2 regions of the Calditerrivibrio sp. genome follow, and region 1 is predicted to be linked to the other one. Evidence: riboswitches for the same ligand, from Rfam matches in the RefSeq annotation. Region 1 holds a riboswitch; the other holds the start of a gene.
The links. Region 1 has a riboswitch for cobalamin ahead of ACP5Q2_RS08235 (ribonucleoside triphosphate reductase). Riboswitches for the same ligand answer to the same signal wherever they lie in the genome.
Positions count from the first base shown of each region.

Region 2: linked by a shared signal. The riboswitch ahead of ACP5Q2_RS00165 (TonB-dependent receptor) and the one ahead of ACP5Q2_RS08235 (ribonucleoside triphosphate reductase) in region 1 are both predicted to bind cobalamin.

Region 1 is NZ_JBMFQS010000009.1:58,760-66,983, forward strand. Features, by position in the region: gene ACP5Q2_RS08215 (PAS domain-containing protein) at 1-847, opposite strand, end outside; gene ACP5Q2_RS08220 (ComF family protein) at 847-1,512, opposite strand; tRNA gene ACP5Q2_RS08225 (tRNA-Ala) at 1,572-1,644, shown strand; gene ACP5Q2_RS08230 (anaerobic ribonucleoside-triphosphate reductase activating protein) at 1,916-2,608, opposite strand; partial or broken gene ACP5Q2_RS08235 (ribonucleoside triphosphate reductase) at 2,580-4,791, opposite strand; cobalamin riboswitch at 4,880-5,060, opposite strand; gene ACP5Q2_RS08240 (twin-arginine translocation signal domain-containing protein) at 5,156-5,380, shown strand; gene ACP5Q2_RS08245 (hypothetical protein) at 5,483-7,798, shown strand; gene ACP5Q2_RS08250 (phosphatidylserine decarboxylase) at 7,780-8,224, shown strand, end outside.
Region 2 is NZ_JBMFQS010000001.1:27,208-35,431, forward strand. Features, by position in the region: gene ACP5Q2_RS00145 (4Fe-4S binding protein) at 1-37, shown strand, start outside; gene ACP5Q2_RS00150 (sensor histidine kinase) at 48-1,754, opposite strand; gene ACP5Q2_RS00155 (response regulator) at 1,751-2,380, opposite strand; gene ACP5Q2_RS00160 (hypothetical protein) at 2,641-3,186, opposite strand; cobalamin riboswitch at 3,586-3,709, shown strand; gene ACP5Q2_RS00165 (TonB-dependent receptor) at 3,825-5,717, shown strand; gene ACP5Q2_RS00170 (ABC transporter substrate-binding protein) at 5,773-6,570, shown strand; gene ACP5Q2_RS00175 (FecCD family ABC transporter permease) at 6,570-7,532, shown strand; gene ACP5Q2_RS00180 (ABC transporter ATP-binding protein) at 7,532-8,224, shown strand, end outside.

The sequences.
Region 1 (8,224 bases):
GATGTGTAATATCGTTGATATATTCACCCACCTCTATCAAATTCCCTTCTTGATCAAATATGGGAAACATACTCTGCTCAAAAACAAATTTAACGCCGTCTTTTTCATAATGGATATGTTGTTTGACACAATTTTTGGTTTGTTTTATCTCCTCATATTTACACCATTTACATGGCTCCGGAAAATTATAAATCATTTTAAAACATTTACCCCCCACCAGCCGTGGAAGGTTTGTCTCTCCAGCGAATTTACCCGCAGCAAGGTTTACGTTATTCAGGTCATAAATTGTATCCATAGAGAAAAATGGCATATTAAAACCATCTATCAGTTTAAGCATCTTCTGACGACTTCTTTTAAGGATTGATACACTCTCTTCGAGGCTTTCCAGCAGCGTCTCTTTGGCGCTTAAAAGTTCATTAAGACGATTAACCTCCTGCTCTTTTTCATTTAATTCTTTCTCACATACATTCAATTCATCCCTTAAAAAGTCTATCTCTTTGTTTAACTGAACAGCTCCCACCTTGAGTTCCCACAGATTTTCAAAAAGAGAAGAAATAAATTTATTAAGGTATTTTCCATCCTTAGAGTCCTGAATTATCACCACAACTTGTTTATTCTGAATATTTAACCTAAAAAAATAAAAAGTCAGAATATTATTATTCTTTCTGAATAGATAAAGGCTAATGCTATCGTTTAAAAGATGTCGTTTTAAAAAATCTGGAATCTCAGTGTTTACAAATCTACCATTGCTATAATACCTGAAAATAGCTTCATCCTGATAGTAAACAAATATATTTGTAAATTCTTCAAGATTGAGATAGGCTAATAATTGCTCAATATCTATCATTAAAATAACCCCTTCGAAAGAACATAACAGTCGACCTTCTTGGCTCCTGCTCCTTTCAACATTTTGGCACACTCATTTAAGGTGGCTCCTGTAGTTATTATATCATCCACCAATAATATTTTCAAATCCAAAAGCTCTTTTCTGGGGATAAAAGCTTCTGACACATTTTTTAATCTTTCTTTCTTTTTCAATTTCCATTGATAAGAAGTGTTTCTTACTCTCTTTAAAAGTGGCTCACATGTTGTCATGTAAATGTCTGATAGTATAGTAGCTATATACTCCGCCGGATGAACAAATCTCCTGAATCTTCTAATAAGTGTTGATGGCACATAGGTTATAACATCATATCTATCCATTTTCATGAGATTTTTCCGCACCAATTCATCAATAAGCCTGTATCCCTTTAGATTATAGCGAAATTTTATTTTTTTTAACACATCTTTTATCACCGTAGTATACCAAAATGGGATAAATAATTTATCATAGTAGTTTGATTCCAGACAGTTTCGACAAACCTCTGCTTCAATGTTTAAAGGATAGCCACACAACTTACATCGATGGATAACCTTTTTTATCTTATAAAAACATCCTTTGCAAATACTTTCTCTATACTTTACAACAGCAGAACAATGTAAACATTCCGAATAAAATATCTCATCAAACACAACACACTCTTGACAATTTTTTATAAAAATTATATTACCAGATTTAGAAAATAAATCAAGGGGCTGTAGCTCAGCTGGGAGAGCGCATGAATGGCATTCATGAGGTCAGGGGTTCGATCCCCCTCAGCTCCATTTTCTAAGCTCATTACCTAATACAGATCGTATCATAAAAACTGGATAAACTTTAGTCTTAAATGGATTTTTGAATCTCAAATGAAACAAAAATTGGTTGTACCTTATCTTCACAATTCCCCCTTATATTTTTTTAAAACACCAGATTCAATAAATACAAACTTGTGTATATGATTCATTTTATTACACGGTTTTTATTAAGTAAACAGATATTTTTTAATTGAATTTAAAAAATAGAGAAAAATCAAATGATTCAAACGTTCATCGAGCTTTAAGCATTCCTCATTTTTACCGTTAAAAAATTTGATAGAATTACTATCATTTGTCTTAAATCTTCATCAGTAACATCTGGATTAAAAAGCTTGTCCAGAATATAGCTGTTTGACACAAACTTTTGTACGTATAAAGTATCCATTTGAGATGTGGGTAAATCACCAAAGAAATTTGAAAATTCTTCCCTCATTGGTACTTTCCAGACAGTATATCTCATTTCGAAAGGAACCTGGCTTTCCTTTAAAAGTGTAATACTCTTTTTTACCTTTTCATAGCCATGATCAACTCTGGTGATATATTTGAAATCGTCATCTTTAAAAGCCTTTATGTCAACTGCAACATAATCCACAAGCCTTTTATCAAGTATATCTTTTAACCTTTCGGGAAAAGTTCCATTAGTATCAAGCTTTATCTCAAAGCCAAGATCTTTTAAAAAATAGAGAAAATCTCCCAAACCGGAATGAACAAGGGGCTCCCCGCCGGTGATAGCTATATTTTTCAAGGGAAGTCTCTTTATTTTATCCTTTATTTTCTCAAGATCTGCTGGTTTTTCCGTTTTTAGTACAAGGCTTTTATTGTAGCAATACCTGCACCGCAGGTTACAGCCAATGGTAAATACGGTGCAGGCAACCTTACCGGTAAAATTTGTGAGGGATACGGTTTCAATCTCTGATACCGGTAATGTCCACATTGAATACTATCCTATCTTTAAATTCTTCCTGTTTACCATCGTTCCAATTTTCCACAGGTCTATGATAACCAACCACCCTGCTGTAAACCTCACACTTTTCCCCTTTTACCTCTAAAAGTTTTTGCTCAATATCTTTAATCTGCTCTTTCATAAAATCACCCCCTTTTTTCAGAAATTTTTATATCATTTAAAATTTCGTTTATCTTTTCTTCTCTGCATTTTGGACAATACTCGTGGGCACCTTTTAGATATCCATGCACGGGGCATATGGAAAATGTTGGTGTTATTGTAAAGTATGGTAATCTATATCTACAAGAAATCTCTCTTATCAGAGATTTTAACGCCAGAGGATCCTCCACTGCTTCTCCCAGGAATGTATGGAAGACTGTGCCCCCTGTGTATAATGGTTGCAAATTATCCTGATGATCCAGCGCTTCAAATATATCAAGCTTACTATTCACAGGTAGCTGAGTGGAATTGGTATAATAAGGCTTTGAGCTACCGGAGGTATATATGGTGGGGTATTTAGTTTTATCTATCTTTGCAAGACGATAACTTGTCCCCTCGGCGGGTGTAGCCTCAAGGTTGTACAACATATCATCCTCCTCCTGGTAACTTTTAAGCTCATCATTCATAAAATTTAAAACCTTCACAGCAAATTCCAACCCTTCATCCGTATCCACCCCTACCCCTATGAAATTCATCAGTGACTCGTGCATCCCTATGATCCCAATTGTGTTAAAATGATTCTTCCAGTATAAACCACTCTGATCTTTTATCCCCCCTAAATAAACTTTAGAATAAGGGTACAGCCCCGATTCTGTATACTTTTCCAATACTTTCCTCTTTATCTTTAAAGACACCCTTGCTATCTCCATGAGGGTTTTAAGTCTATAAAAATAATCATCCTCATTCTCCGCCAGATACCCTATCCTTGGTAGATTAATTGTCACCACCCCTATAGATCCCGTAAGGGGATTAGCCCCAAAAAGTCCACCTCCCCTTTTTCTCAATTCTCTATTATCAAGTCTGAGACGGCAACACATACTCCTGGCATCTTCGGGGGACATATCACTATTCACAAAATTCGCAAAGTAAGGTATGCCATATTTCCCGGTCATCACCATGAGATTATCCATCACCGGATTATCCCAATCAAACTCTTTTGAGATATTATAAGTAGGTATCGGAAATGTAAATATTCTTCCTTTGGCATCCCCTGCGGACATAACCTCAATAAAAGCTCTATTTATCATATCCATCTCTTTTTGAAACTGTTCATATCTATCTTCCGTATACCCTCCGGCATAGACAACCGCTTCATTTTTATACATTTCAGGAACCGTAAGGTCAAATGTGAGATTTGTAAAAGGGGTCTGAAACCCCACCCTTGTGGGGACATTCAGATTGAAGATAAACTCCTGCATCGCCTGTTTCACTTCGTCGTAGGATAAGTTATCATAAGCCACAAAAGGTGCCAATAAAGTATCAAAATTGGCAAAAGCCTGTGCCCCAGCCGCTTCCCCCTGTAGGGTATAAAAGAAATTGACAATCTGCCCCAGAGCTGTCCTGAAGTGCCGCGGAGGTGCACTTTCAACTTTTCCAGACACCCCACCAAACCCCCTCAAAAGGAGATCTTTTAAATCCCATCCACAGCAGTACACAGAGAGAGATCCAAGATCGTGCAGATGAAAGTCACCATTTACATGGGCATTTTTAACATCTTCCGGATATATCTTATTTAGCCAATATTTTGCAGTAATGGATGATGAAATGAAATTATTGAGCCCCTGAAGTGAAAAGGTGGTATTACTATTCTCTTTTATCCGCCAATCCGCCCCTTCCAGATACTCATCAAGTATATTTTCTATTTCACCAAAAGCCTGTTTAATTTCCCTCAAATCTGCCCTCTGTTTTCTGTATAGGATGTAAGCCTTTGCAGTCTTTGCATGCCCGTTTTCTATTAATACCTTTTCCACAATATCCTGTATCTCTTCCACAGTCACAGATCCCACAGGTAAATACTTTTCAAAGACAATATTAACAACTTTATTTGATAACTTCGCCGCCAGCTGTCTATCTTCCCCCCCCACTGCTTTAGCCGCTTTAAAAATGGCATTGGCAATCCTTTCCACATCAAAAGATACAAAACGACCATCCCGTTTTATTACTTTTATATTCATTTCACACCTCTAAAAAATTTTAAAAAAATATATTGTTATTCTGGACTATTTGAAAATATTTATAGGCAGGCTTCTCATTGTTACTATCCTCCGTAGTGTTATTTTGGCTGTGTATCCTGGCTCACCTTCATCCTACTCACCAGCCTTCCCACCTATCAAAAGGCAGTGGCTAAAATGGCTTTCGTCCAGCTCACAGTTGCGGGGACAGCGCCGGATTTTCACCGGACTTCCACAGTATACTTTAAAATATCATAATCATAATTTTTAGTCAACAAAAAATCGTTTTACATTTTTTTCATTATTTTTACAACAAGGCCAACTATCTTTAACAATTTAATGTTTATTCTTAACAAGGAGGTGTTTTATGAAAAGAAGAGATTTTCTTAAATTTTCCGCAGCAGTCGGTCACTTTTCACATCAGCTGGATATCAGGAACTACGTAGACAACACCGATTTATTCAAATATATGACAAAATTCTTTAAAATTAACTACAAAAACCCCCAAATGACAGCAGAGGAAGCGAGATCTTTTCTAAAATCTGTTTCAATGAAAGAATGGCAGGAACATCTAAGGTTGCACATATCGTAAGAATGGGGGACTCCCCCCTTTTTTGTCAATAATTTTACATTAAAATGAAATTTATATTACAGTTTAAATGTAATAAAACAATAAAAAATTCAGGATATTCATATGAGTCAAAATGGAGAACTAAAATTTTTCGTAAACAATCCTTTTGGAAAAGGAGATGTGACGGGTGGCATTGAAACAGAGCTTCAAACCTGTGTAATAGGTTCGAGAGACAACGTCGATCTTCCTTTACATATAAGAAACTCCAGTTACTATAAAAATCTGCACAAAAGAACCAAAAATGGTGAATATAGCCCTAAAAAACTTCAGGAACTTGATAAGTTTTTAAATGAAAACAGAGACAACACCTGGGAAAACAGCTACGTATATTTCAAAGATAGATATCTGAACAATTTCGCAAAATCTGTTCTGGATCATGACCTATTATCAGATAAAAGTGATCCGTTATCCGGAAAACGATCCGATATAGAAAAATTTATATTTTATAAAAATGGTGAAAAGTATTGGCGATTTCCGGTGAGTTATTTTTTAAAAATATCCTTTGCTAATTATATTGGGGAAGACAATATTCTAAATCAGCCCTCCAAAAATATCCTCAAAAAGCTTTTAGATAGATTTTCAAATGACAACACATCCCCCGAGGTAATATCTTTCTATGTGGTGAGCGAAACTGAAAATTTTGCAGATAACCTTGCAAAAGAGAACTGCAAAAGGTTTCTTTTCACCCAATTACTTACTATTTATGGTATTAAAAAGTTTAAACTTGAAGAAGAAGGGGAAAGGGTTATGGTTTATCATTCACCCTTGACACCATTAAGACAAAAGAGGCTGAATGAACTGATTCCAGATTCCCTCTACAGGGAGCTTTTCATAAGCCCATGCCTATCAGGATGGGATAGAGGTGAGGAGAAAAAGAGATACATGGAATTATGCCACCTCTCCCTATCGAGAAGCTATCTAAATACAATCGGAAAGCTAAAAGATGTAGGAATTATAAAAAACAATCTAATCATTTTACCAAATACTTCCAACACTTGTCTTACAAATAACGGGATACATATCAGTATCGGAAGTAAGCTGATTACAGATAAAGTAAAATCGAGTAATACAAGGTTTTACACCATTGCTGAAAAACACTATTCTGATCTTGTGATAAAAATAGTTGAACATTTCATACCATTAATAATACAAAACTATTCGGCATCACCTTACAGAATCCCTTTCAGGGATCTGCATCCGGAAAAGATTCTTGGTTTTCTTCCACACGAACTTGATTTTACTCACATAAGAATGCTTTACCGCAGATGGATGAAGAAATGTTTCAATAAAAGATTTGGAAAAAGGTTTTATCCTTTTGGACCTTTATGGATAGATAATACAATCGAAAAGATTTTCAATCTAAAAGGGGACACCGTACCAGATTTCAGGCTGATAGATTATTTTGTGGCTTTGATGAGTACAGACAATTCCCCGGCCTTCGATGGAACACTAAACAACCATGCAAAACTCAAAAAAGAGCTCCACGAAATGGGGGTTTTTGACGAAAAATTGTCTTTTTATACACTATTTAGGGGCAGAAGTGTGAATGAAAATGGTTATAACGGTTTTGAAGGAAGATTTTACAGCTGTTTTTACGATTTAAGGGAAGATACAAAACATGTGTCAAATCTTCAATGGCTCTTCATAGCCCTGGCTTATAAATTAATTCTTTCTGGTTCCATAACCCACCAGGAGATACCTGATGATCCTTTCGTAGAAAGTGAAAGACGCCAGTTGGTATTTGCAGCGGCAATTGGGATTCCAACTGTATATATAAAAAAAGACACAAAAAACATTCTAATCAGGTCAATTATCTCCCACTGTAAAAATACGAGAATAAGTAAGAGATATCCAGAGTATATCAGGGTGGAGCTGAAAGACTATCTCAATGCTGTTATAAATTTCATAATCAAAGAAGGCAAAGATCTCTTAGAAGGTCTTGATATCAAAGATACCATTGATGACGTGACCGATAGAGTCAACGGTATAAAAAAAAGCACATATATTAGAATGATAGAGCCTATTTTAGAAAGTCACAACGTTAAGTATCCTATAGACATCGACGCAGATCTTTTTAATAGAGAGCTGGAGTCCTTCTACAGAAACGAACTCAGAATTAAACATATAAAAGATGGATTCAAAGCCCTACTGGACGACATCTCATTAAAGATGAATGATAGCAATAGATTATCAAAATACTCCGAAAAGATATCACAATTTTCCCAGATCTATCACACCATAAAGAGTAGTGAGAATAAAGTCATAGATGAATCGATCGATCTGACCACCTTAAAAGAATTAATCTCAATTATGGCTATAGATTTTATTTCAGAGCTTGAGAAAGATCATAGAGGTGAAGTATGCAGCATTGCTATATAGAAAGATCCACTGGCAAAATAATTCCTGAAGAATTTATAGGTGATAAGTTCATAAGGTTTTTATATTCAAAGGTCAGGGAAAACTCCCAATTTATGTTTAACCTTGCAGTAAATAAAACAACCACCAAACTGCTAAAATTTTTGAAATATGACAAAAAACTCAGCCGTAAAGAGATTGACTATTATATCTCTATGCTAAAAATCAATCTGGATGAGCTTTACGATGATCCGAGTCAGTTTAAAACCCTTTCAGACATTTTTGAAAGAAGAATAAAATATTGGGATAAAAGACCTATGGATGACTCCTTTGATGTAATAGTATCCCCCGCCGATTCCAAAATGATATTAGGTAGTCTATCGAAAGACTCACTTCTTTGTCTGAAAGATAAGTTTTTCACCCTTGATGATCTTCTCATCAAACCAAAAT
Region 2 (8,224 bases), on a different contig from region 1:
CAACAAAAAAGTTGATACCCTAAAGTTTAGAATGTAACCATTTGATCTTATGAATCTTTTATATCTTCATCTATCGGTATCCTGATCACCACCTCTGTGCCATCTTTAGTAGAGATTTTAAGATTACCTTTTAATATATATACCCTCTCCCTTATTAGCTTTAATCCCAAATGCCCCTTTTTATTAAAACCTTTATCCAAGTCAAAACCTACACCATTATCTTTTACAGTTATCACGATCTCGTTATCAATTCTTTTGACCGCCATAAAAATATTTTTACCACCCGAATGAACTGCGGCATTTAACAGAAGTTCTTTTACTATTCTTGCAATAAGTAGATTTTTTTCTTCATCAAGATCTACGTTTGAGAGGTCTATTTCATGAAAGAAATCGATACTTTGAAACCTATACATCATCTCTTCCATAAATTCATTTAAAAATGCTTCAAGTCCAAACTTCTTTAATTTGAACATATCAGTTTCAATAAGCAAAGTCCTCAAGTTTTTAATACTATTTTTCAAAATATCGCCGAGTGTTTTCTGACCATTTCTGGATAATTCGATTAGAATATAGCTGAGGTCCTGAAGAATCGTATCGTGTAGATTCTTTGAAATCCTTTCCCTTTCATTTTCCTGAGCGATAAATACCTCTTTTAAAAGATCTCTTAACTTGATATTTTCAAGGTGCTCTAAATAAGAATTCCTCAGTCTCTCTATCTCCAAAACATTAGAGGATTTTTGGTCTACTATGGGGGTGGAGTTTGAAATCTCTTCCGTGATCTTTTGCAACGGTTTTACAAAGTTCTTTTTGATAGTGACATTGTAGTAAAAATAAAGGATAATATAAATCAACACGAAAATAATATTGATAATAAGAATATTTCTTATCGTACCAGTTACATTAGGGTTTATCTCAATGACATAGAATATACCATAAGGAGACGACCAATCTTTTTTAGTAATTATATGAGCCATCCTAATTTTCAAAAATGAACTCTCATCGTACTCAAAAAGCTTACTCTTTGTCATTTTATTTAAAATATCTGAATATATTTTTTTGTTTCCATCATCTTGGGTAAAACTTTTTCCACCTTTTAGAGGAATTAATAAATATGTTTCACCAATTTTAGACATATTATAAATAGAAAATCTATAACTATAATCTTGTATAGTATCAAGAATAGCGACCTTATTTAAAAGGTCATTTAAGATATCTATTTTATATCCCATTTGTAAAAAGAGATTCTTTTCTGTTAAATACTGGAGTAGGTAGGCAAAAAAACTATTATTCTGTGGATTATATACAGGAAAATATAAATAGAGCACCTCTGTCTCTTTTGCTTCTGTCAACCTAACCTTCGCATCCGGAAGCTGAAAAAGATTTAGACCTTTTTCCTCTTTTAAGTTTGTATCAACGATTTTACCTTCATCATTTATAAATGCAATAGAAAAATTCTGAGGGTTGTCTATTTTTTCGATCTTTTTAAGGATATCATCGATGTTATGGTGATTTTTTTTTATTAAATCGTGCTTAATATCATTAAATAATGAACTTACTAAATTCATTTTACGCATCACTTCCCTATCATATTCCATAAGTGCAATGGATACAAAGTGCATTAGAGTTCCCGTATTTTTTTTAATACTGATATAAGAATCAAACAAAATAAAGAATGATATAATAACCTGAATAGCAATAATTAATATTGTAAGGGTGATAAAATATCTTCTAAAAAGCTTGAAAGCAGAAATCATAAATCAATAATATCAAGCTTCAATGCCAATTTAACAAGCTCTGTCTCATTTTTAAGGTTGAGCTTCTTCATTATAGCCCCCCTCTGGTTTTCGATCGTTTTTACACTCCTGCCAGTATCAAAAGCGATTTCTTTGGAAGCCTTACCTTCAGCTATCATTTTGAATATAGCTTTTTCGGCTTTTGTAAGGTTAAAATATAGTTCTGTACTACTTTCAGAATTCTTATCTAACATTTCGGCTGTAGCATCTAAATAGTTGCCTCCTCGTAAAATGGCATTAATTGCATCTATGAGATTATCTGAAATATTCTCTTTTGCTATATACCCCTTGGCTCCTTTCTTTAAAACATCCCTCGATAAAATTTGGGAGTTGTAGGTAGTTATAACCAAAATAGGAATATTCTGCTCATAATCTATCTTTTCTATTATATTAATACCATCACCATCGGGAAGATTCAGATCGAGAGTGATAAAATCGATCTTTTCTTTTTTTAGCAGGTCAAATACCTCTTTTATCGTAGAAGCTTCAAAAATCTTTTCGAAGATTAAAGCATCTTTTATTACTGAAATAATCCCTTTTCTAAAAAGTGGGTGATCATCAACTATTAGTAGATTTAGCTTATGCATACTTTTCTAAATAACTCAAAACATAAAAAAAGTAAATAGTTCAAAAATAAGATATAATCACCTTCAAGACCATAACTGGTAATATTTTATAAGAAGATGGGGTGAGAGATCTGAAAAGATAAAATATAATCAAGATAAAAAGTCCCCACTATACTGTATTTACTTAAACTCCTTTTTCATTCCCAATATATGAATTTTTGATATGAACTTTTGAAATTTTTACGACCCAGTACCTCCCCCTACCTTAAAATATACTGCAATCAGGATAAAAGTATATTTGTGTGTTTTATTTCATATAACTCAATTCTAAACGTATCAGTAATATCTATAATAGCAGAAACCTTCAAACAATCCTTTGATATATAAGAGCAAAATTTATCAAAACCTTCATCCATGTCATTTGTGCCCCTATCCTTTAGCAAAAGAAGATAAAATTTTGTATCTTTTAGACCCTTTATAAGATCCCTGATTCCATCGATATAATTTACCACATCCCCATACATATACCCTTTTATAGTTTTGACAAAAGAGATTTCTGCCACTTTATCGGAATCGATAGTAACAAAACAACAGGAAGGAAGATTATCAATCACAGATTCTATCTTTTTAAGACCATCATCTTTATATTGTAAGTCATAGATCTTTTTTTGATCGGATAATGATGTATAGTGCTTTAATATCAATGATTTCGCTATATTTTCAGCCTCTTCTGTAAAATTTTTACAAATATATTTATCAATTACGCTTAAAGCTTTCTTATCATCAATAGATTTACCAAAATATAACAACAAAATCTCTTCCAGCATGATATCTGATATAATTTTTTTAATAAAAATTCCATAGTACTTTTTCCTAAGAAAAATTTTGATGGTATTTATAGGAAAAATATATAGATGAGGTGTTATTAAAAAATAACTTAACGGATCTGCAATTGAAACATTGTAGATACTAAAAAAATTATGTCAACTAAAAAAGTAAGGGGTATTTTATTGACATAATTGTTTATGTACTACCTTTCTGTTTCAATGTTTCATATGATAATTAATTTGCACTATTTTATATGTTATTAGTGCATATTTTTAAGAAATGCACTAATATAGTGCATAAGTAAAAGGGTTGTCCCCAAAAGGAGGGGAAGACAGAAGAATAATTTTATCCCTTGACACTTTCTAATAAAAAAAATATAGAATCAGTTATCGCAAGTAGGGGAAGATCGGTGAAAATCCGACGCTGTCCCGCAACTGTGAGCCAGACGAAAGCCATCAATGGCCACTTCCTTAAAAAAGGTGGGAAGGCCGGCGAGTAGGTTGAAGGTGAGCCAGGATACCCTTTGCGAAATACCTTACGAGGATAAGGAGGTATCTATGTTAGTCCTTTATCAGTAGACTTCTACATTAAGTATAATTCTCTTTTTTTAAACCAAAAAAATTAAAATGGAGGAAATATGCAAAGATTCTTTTATATTGCATTTATATTATTACTACAGCCTTTTTATATTTTTGCAGACGATATGAAAACAATTACCGTTTTTGGCGATAAAATCACAGAAACATTTTCACAGAATCAAGCTAACATAACTATTTTAACCTATGAAGATATTCAAAAATTAAAACCATTAGATACATACGACCTATTGGAAAAAATTAATGGTTTAAATATAAAATCTTATGATAAAAAAAATGTCACCATCAATATTGGTGGCTTTGTGGGGGATAAGGCAGGACTAAACAACGTGATTATGGTAAATGGCAGAAGAATAACAAATCCTGATATGAGTAATCCCGATCTCACACTTGTTCCGGTGGATATGATAGAAAGGGTTGAGGTTTATTTAGGTAGCAATAGCGTATTGTTTGGCGATAGAGCAACCGGTGGTGTTATAAATATCATCACAAAAAAACCTGTTAAAAACTCCTTTAAAGTAAAAACTTCTGGTGGTTCCTATGGCTTATATGATGCTTACGCCGAAGGGGTAATGGCAAAAGAAAATTACTCATTTTTACTGAGCGGCAATAAATTTGGCACTCAGGGCTACAGGGACAACTCTGAATTGTACTCAGGTACCATTAACACCGAATTTTCCTACTTCACCGATAAACTGGAGATAACTTTAAATGGGCTATACACAGACTCAAAATATGGATTTCCGGGATATTTAACCCTTGGTGATATCTATAAATATGGTAGAAAATATACAAAAACACCAGATTATGGGGGACATGATTATGAAAGCTTAATTGGGCTTAAGTTATCCTACGATACCGGCAGATTTGGAAAATTCTCTATTGACTCGTTTTATAAAGATAGAAATAGAGATTATGACTTTTGGGGGAAAACGGAGGATGAATTGGAAACGTTTTCTACAAATCTAAAATATGAACTCACCATAGACAAAAACCATTACAAAAACAGATTAATAACAGGTATAGATTTCGAAGAACACGACTTATCTAAAGTATCTTTTTCTAATGATGATTTGAAAAGGTCAACCTCTTCATTATACATTTTCGATCAGATAGATATATACAAACTATATATCAATGTCGGAGTAAGGTATTCGAAACTAAACGATGATTATACATCAAAAAAACTATCAAAAGATATGAGTGCCACTGCCTATACCACAACATTGGGTTTTAACATAGATAAAAATCAATCCATTTATTTAAAGTATGATAAGAGCTTCAGATTCCCCACCACAGATGAAATAAACGAATGGTCTGGATTAAACACTAAAATTACCAAACAGGAGTCCATAAACTACGAGATGGGATACAAGTGGAATAAGCAAAGCTACTTCCTATCCACTTCAGCCTACAAACAGACCTCCGACAATGAAATATTCACGAACCCCGATTGGAATTGGTTTTCAACGGATCCAGCCAATATTAACCTGAACACAAGAAAATATATCTTTAATCTCAATGGTGGTTACGATGACAAAAAGCTCTTATTAAAGGGGAGTTACAACTATATAGATTCTGAAATTACAGAAAAAGCGTACTATGGTAAAACTGCTCCCCTCGTCTCAAAACACAATCTCAAAGGTTCTGTAGGGTATAGATTCAACAATGGAATAGGATTATTTTACGACATAAGATACTACAGCTCCTACTATAAAGGGAATGATTATAAAAACGTAGATGGCAAAATGGGGGGCTATGCTGTGAGTGATGCTAAGATAGACTTCGTCAGGAAGAATTATGAATTATTTCTAAAAATAAATAACATATTGGACAAAAAATACTATGACTATGTGTACTATAGCTCTTTTGGAAATGGATATTATCCATCAATAAATAGAAACATATACGCAGGCGGATCCATAAAGTTTTAACGATATGAAAATGGCAAGGATAATGCGGGGGTGTTTCCCCCGCTATAAAATAATTTTGGTAGCATTATTAGTAATCTTTTATAGCAAAAGTTCGTATGCATTAAGAATAGTATCACTTACCCCCTCAATTACAAAGCAGCTCATCAGTTTGGGTTTTAAGGATAATATAGTGGGATGTACATCCTACTGCCCCCTTGCCAATGACAAAAAATCCAGAGCACAGATTGTTGGATCCATAATGGATATAAATGTAGAAGCCATTGTAAGATTAAAACCAGATGTCGTATTTGCCAACTCATTAACAAATATTAAAACCGTAAATAAACTCAAAAATCTTAATCTAAGAGTTGAAATAATAGATTACCCCAAAAGTATTGATGATATTTTACATTCATTCATTAAAGTTGGTCAGATAACCGGAATGGTGGAAGAGGCAGGTAAAATAGTAGATATCTCTAAAAATAAATTAGAAAAGATCAAAAATAAATATAAAAAATACCAGAAAACAAAAGTTTTTTTTGTATTAGGTGTAAATCCACTATTTACAGCTCCCAATGGGACTTACATCGATGATATTATCTCAACAGTAAACGGGATTAATATTGCAAAAAAGCTGAATTTTGGAATGGTATCTAAAGAGTTTGTTTTGAAAAATGACCCTGAGGTAATCTTGATAATGGATATGGGGATTGCTTCACAAGAGGTTATAAAGGAATTCAAAAGATACCGATCCATAACTGCTGTAAAAAATAACCGGTTATACACTGTCAATGCGGATAGACTTGGAAGTCCCACTTTGCCAGACTTAATTGATCTAATCGATGAGATAGGTATTATGGTTCACGAAAGATGATGAATAAGGATCATTTTGTAGCAAAAGTTTTCATTATATTTTTTTTGACTTTTTGTATTATATCACTGCAACTTTTTTACGACACCTTCCCTCTTGTGAATGATATCAACACAACCATTATAGCAGAAATACGACTCCCGAGGGCTATTCTTGGTTTATTAGCAGGTGGGGGACTTGCCCTGTGTGGTACTGTGTTGCAGGGTGTATTTAGAAATAATCTCGTGGAACCTTATACATTGGGGATTTCAGGCGGATCAGCAGTGGGGGTTGCCTTAGGTTTAATGGTAAACTTTCAAACATTTTTGGGATTTTCTTCTCTGATAATCGCAGGTTTTTTAGGTGCCCTATTTTCATTATTTATACTGTATATAGTTGCCATAAGAAACCATAAGATAGACACAAAAAATCTTCTCCTAATTGGTGTCATGATAAGCTTTATCTCTTCTTCATTGCTGATGCTTATTCTGTCGATTTCCAAAGTTGAGAATCTCCATGGTATAGTATTCTGGATTATGGGATCCCTTGGAAATGCAGAAAACAACATAAATTTCATCCTTTTTTTTATAGTCTCATCCGGATTTGTGATATTTTATCTTCTGGCAAATGACTTAAATGCGATGCAATTCGGATATGAAAAAAGTTTCACTCTGGGGGTCAACATTGATGTGGTTATAAAAATCACTATCATCACGGCTTCCTTCATTACGGCATCGATAGTATCGGTAACCGGAATGGTAGGTTTTATCGGACTCGTGGTGCCACATTTGATGCGAAAGCTATTTTATAAAGATTTTAGAATCCTTCTTCCCACATCTTTTTTGGGTGGTGGTTTTTTCTTAACGGCATCAGATTTTTTAGCATCAAAAATAATATATCCAAACGAACTGCCTGTGGGTGTCATTACTGGAATAGTTGGTGGAATATTCTTCATATACATATTCAAAAAAGAGAGAATAAGATAATGGAATTTATCAGGATAGAAAATCTTGTCTCCGGATACAAAGATCAATTTTTACTAAAAAGTATAACCCTCACACTACCAAAATCATCCTTTCTTGGCATAATAGGCCCAAATGGATCCGGTAAAACCACCCTTTTGAAAACTATAGCAGGGATATTAAAACCTTTTAGTGGTACCATTTATCTTAATCATAGAGATCTTTTTTCGTTAAATAATAAAGATAGATCCAGGAAAATAGCTTATGTGAGTCAGTTTGTGGACAACAAAGATATTAAAGTCATGGATTACGTTCTGGCAGGCAGATTACCGCATTTTAAAAAATTTCAGATCTTCGAAACCCAAAAAGATATTGAGATAAGCCGCAAATTTATGAATTTTTTTGGAATAGAAAAGTTTAAAGATAGATTTATGTACGAATTAAGTGGTGGCCAGCAGCAGGTGGTGGCTATCTGTTCGGCGTTGGTTCAGGAACCTGAACTACTTCTACTCGATGAACCCACAGCCCATCTTGATCTGAATTATCAGATAAAGATTTTAGACCTTATACAGGAACTAAATACCCAGATGAATATAAGCATAATAAGCATTTTTCACGATCTCAATCTTGCATCGGAATATTGCAACTACCTGGCACTCCTGAGGGATGGGGAGTTATTTAAATTTGGTACCCCCAGAGAGGTTTTAAGATACGAT